One region of the Nocardiopsis mwathae genome, then DNA from elsewhere that is predicted to be linked to it. Evidence: predicted binding sites of a transcription regulator. Region 1 holds the regulator's gene; the other holds the start of a gene.

Region 1 (2,197 bases):
GCGGCTCTCCTTGGAACCCGGCACGAGGTGGTCCACCAGCACGCCGAGCCGCCGCTGCGGCCCGGGTTCGAAATCGCGCACGATCTCGGGCAGGTGGTCGACGCCCTCCAGGTACTCCACCACGACGCCCTCGACGCGCAGGTCGTGGCCCCACACCCGCTCCACCAGCTCGGCGTCGTGCACACCCTCCACATAGATCCGGCTCTCCTTGGCGATCTGCGAGCGCGCCCCCCGGACCGCGATGGAGCCGGAGGCGCTGCGCAGCGGTCCCCGCGGCGCGGCGGTCGGGCGGACCAGCGTGGCCGGTTCACCGTCGATGAGGAACGCGGCGGGCGTGAGGTCGAACACGCGCCGGGCGCCGTGGCGGTCCTCCAGGGTGACGGTGGTCTTGTCCCAGTCGACGACGGCGCCGCAGAAGCGCCCGTCGGCCGACTCCGCGACCAGGTCCGGTTCGATGGTGACCTCCGGGACCCGCCCCTTCTCGGGGCGGCGCGGGCCGCCCGCCAGAACGTCGCCGCCGTAGCGGTCGGCGTAGCGCCGGTCGCCGGAGCCGGTCCCTCTGCCCTTGCCTGAGTCGCTGTGCACGGCCCTGGATTGTAGTGGCGGACCGGGACGACGGTGTGGTCAGGTCGCCGCCGAGGGGGAGCGGGGGTACGGCGCGCCCCGGGCCGCCGGGCCGCTCCCCCGGGCGACCTTGCGGCGGACATTAGAATTGGCAGTCAAGACCACGGAGTGCCAGGAGGTGAGCGCGTGCTCGACGACCGGAAACTCGCGGTTCTGCGTGCCATCGTCGAGGACTACGTGTCCACGAAGGAGCCCGTGGGATCGAAGGCCCTGGCGGAGCGGCACAGCCTCGGTGTCTCACCGGCGACCATCCGCAACGAAATGGTGGCTCTCGAAGAAGAGGGGTACATCACCCAGCCGCACACCAGCGCCGGCAGGATCCCCACGGACAAGGGCTACCGCCTGTTCGTCGACCGCCTGTCCACGGTCAAGCCCCTGTCCTCGGCGGAGCGCAGGGCGATCGAGACGTTCCTCGGCGGAGCGATCGACCTCGACGAGATCGTCGCCCGCACGGTGCGCCTGCTCGCCCAGCTCACCCGCCAGGTCGCGATCGTGCAGTACCCGTCGCTGACCCGCTCGGCCGTGCAGCACGTGGAACTCGTGCCGCTGGGCCCGAGGCGCGTGATGATGGTGCTGATCACCGACACCGGGCGGGTGGAGCAGCGGGTCATCGACCACCTCGACTGGGTCGACGACAGCAGCGTGGAGAGCCTGCGGACCCTGCTCAACCGGCTGCTGGTGGGCAAGGGGCTGAGCGACGTTCCCCCCGCGGTCGCCGACGTGCCCGCACTGGTGCCCCCGGACGACCGGCGGATGGCCGCCTCGGTGCTGTCGGTCCTTCTGGAGAGTCTCGTGGAGCGCAGCGAGGAGAAGATCGTCCTGGCGGGGACGGCGAATCTCGCGGCGATGGATTTCTCGGCTAGCCTTCGGGAGGTACTCGAAGCGCTCGAAGAGAACGTGGTCCTCATCCGCCTGCTCGGTGAGGCGGGGGACCCCTCCTCGCTCACCGTCCGCATCGGTGAGGAGAACTCCCACGAGGGCCTGAGATCGGCCTCGATCGTCTCCGCTGGTTACGGCATCGGTGATCACTCACTGGCCAAGCTCGGCGTGGTCGGTCCGACACGCATGGATTACCCCGGAACGATGGGAGCGGTACGCGCTGTGGCTCGGTACGTAGGCACGATTTTGGCGGGACAGTAAGTGGCGAACGACTATTACGAGATCCTCGGTGTGCGCCGGGACGCGTCCAAAGACGAGATCAAGAAGGCCTATCGTCGACTCGCCCGCGAGCTGCACCCGGACGTCAACCCCGACCCGGCCACCCAGGAGCGCTTCAAGGAAGTGACGCAGGCCTACGAGGTCCTCTCCGACGACAACAAGCGCCGCATGTTCGACATGGGCGCCGACCCCTTCGCACCCGGCGGCGGCGCCGGCGCCGGCGGTTTCGGGGCGACGGGCTTCCCGTTCGACGACATCATGAACGCCTTCTTCGGCGGCGGCCAGCCGGGCGGCGGTCGGGGACCGCGCGACCGGGTGCGCCGCGGCCGCAGCATCAAGGTGCGCGTGGAGCTGGACCTCGCCGAGGCGGCCTTCGGCGTCACCAAGGACGTCACCTTCCCCACCGCCGTCCTGT
Region 2 (2,197 bases), 1.1 Mb from region 1:
CCTCCTGGCGGTCGCCGTCGGTCACGAAGTAGGGCGAGATGTAGCCCTTGTCGAACTGCATGCCCTCGGTGAAGTCGAGGTCCAGGCCGAAGGCCGGGGACTCCTCGACGGTGATGACGCCGTCCTTGCCGACCTTGTCGAAGGCCTCGGCGATCAGGTCGCCGATCTGGGCGTCCTGGGCGGAGTTGGTGGCGACGTAGGCGATGTCGGCGCGCTCGCCGACCTCGCGGGCGCGCTCGATCAGCACCTCCGAGACGCGGGCCGCGGCCGCCTCGATCCCCTTCTTCAGCGACATCGGGGAGGCGCCGGCGGCGACGCTGCGCAGGCCCTCGCGCACCAGTGCCTGGGCGAGCACGGTGGCGGTGGTGGTGCCGTCGCCCGCGGCGTCGTTGGTCTTGGTGGCGACCTCCTTGACCAGCTGGGCGCCCAGGTTCTCGTAGGGCTCCTCCAGCTCGATCTCACGGGCGACGGTCACACCGTCGTTGGTGATGGTCGGCGCACCGAACTTCTTGTCGATGACGACGTTGCGGCCGCGCGGGCCCAGCGTCACTTTGACGGCGTCGGCGAGGCGGTCGACACCCCGTTCGAGGGCGCGGCGGGCCTCGTCCTCGAACTCCAGGATCTTCGGCATGGTGAGTTTCCTCTATCCGTGCAGGTACGTCGGAGATAAAGAGAACCGCCCCGCCCGGCTGCGAGCCGGCCGGGGCGGGATGTCACATGGGTGACGCCGGTGTGTGCCGAGATCTACTTCTCGACGACCGCGAGCAGGTCGCGGGCGGAGAGGACGAGGTACTCCTCGTTGTCGTACTTGACCTCGGTGCCGCCGTACTTGCTGTACAGGACGACGTCGCCGACCTTGACGTCCAGGGCGACGCGCTTGCCGTTGTCGTCGAGGCGGCCCGGGCCCACGGCCAGGACCTCGCCCTCCTGCGGCTTCTCCTTGGCGGTGTCCGGGATGACCAGGCCGGACGCCGTGGTCTGCTCGGCTTCGAGCGTCTTGACGACGACGCGGTCCTCAAGCGGCTTGAGCACGGTCTTGGTGGCGGTCGACACGGTTGTGACCTCCCCCTTCATGAGATGGTTCGAGACGTCATGCTTGACAAAAGGGGCGACCACGGCGGCCTGCCGTCGCGGGTGCCAGACCGGCCTCGTCGCGATTAGCACTCTACCCTTGAGAGTGCCAGTATGGAACATTAGTCGCGCCCGCAGGGCTCGTCAAACAACAGGTCACGGGGGGAAGGGCAGGCGGATCCGAGTGCAGAGCAACGGGCAGGTCACGGCGTTTCAGGCGCTGCTCACGCCTGCCGGACGACGCCTTGTGGACACCCTGGACCCGGCGGAGGTGGAGGCCGATCCCCTCGGCGTCGCCACCCGACTCCGGCGGAACCCGCCCCACGGCGCGGAGGGCCTCGGCGTCGAGCTGTCCGACCTGGTCGGTGCGGCCCTCACACAGGCGCGCCTGCGCGGACGCGCGCGGGAGAAGTTCGGCGGGCTGGCCGAGCGCATGTACTTCACCCCCGACGGGCTGGAGCAGTCGACCCGCCTGGTGGTCTCCGCCTACCGCGCCCGCCGGTTCACCGCCGCGCTCCCCCCGGACGCCCTGGTCGGCGACCTGTGCTGCGGGATCGGGGCCGACCTGCTGAGCCTGGCCGAGGCCGGGCTGCGGGTGGAGGGGGTCGACGCCGACCCGTTCACGGTGGCGGTGGCCGGCGCCAACGTCGAGGCCCGCGGGCTGGCCTCCCGCGCTCGGGTGTGCCGGGGCGACGTCGGCGCGGTCGAGCCGGGCGGCTACGACGCGGTGTTCTGCGACCCGGCCCGCCGCGGCAAGCGCGGCCGCATCTTCGACCCGGACGCCTACTCACCGCCGTGGAGCACCGTGATGGGACTGGCCCAGGGGGCTCCCGCCGCGTGTGTGAAGGCGGCGCCGGGGATCCCGCACGAGCTCGTGCCCGCGGGGGCCGAGGCGGAGTGGATCTCGGTGGGCGGCGAGGTGAAGGAGGCCGCGCTGTGGTTCGGAGCGCTGGGCGACGGCGGCCGCCGGGCCACGCTGCTGCGCGAGGGTGCCGAGCCGGCCACACTGGCCGCCGACCCGGCGCTGGGGCCGCCGCCGGTCGCCGAAGCCGGCCGCTACCTGTACGAACCGGACGGCGCGGTGGTCCGCGCCCACCTGGTCGCCGAGGCGGCGGTACTGCTCGAC

The links. The regulator HrcA, encoded in region 1, represses chaperone genes, less so after heat shock. The targets are predictions, from matches to a motif close to TTGGCACTCTCNNNNNGAGAGTGCCAA.
Region 2: groES (co-chaperone GroES) is a predicted target of HrcA. The motif match lies at 1,158-1,184, and genes of this name have one in related genera.

What each region holds. Positions count from the first base shown of each region.
Region 1 covers NZ_JACHDS010000001.1:1,164,292-1,166,488, forward strand. The annotation lists gene HNR23_RS04635 (DUF3097 domain-containing protein) at 1-507, opposite strand, end outside; gene hrcA (heat-inducible transcriptional repressor HrcA) at 751-1,764, shown strand; gene dnaJ (molecular chaperone DnaJ) at 1,765-2,197, shown strand, end outside.
Region 2 covers NZ_JACHDS010000001.1:34,083-36,279, reverse strand. The annotation lists gene groL (chaperonin GroEL) at 1-631, opposite strand, end outside; gene groES (co-chaperone GroES) at 745-1,053, opposite strand; gene HNR23_RS00170 (THUMP-like domain-containing protein) at 1,256-2,197, shown strand, end outside.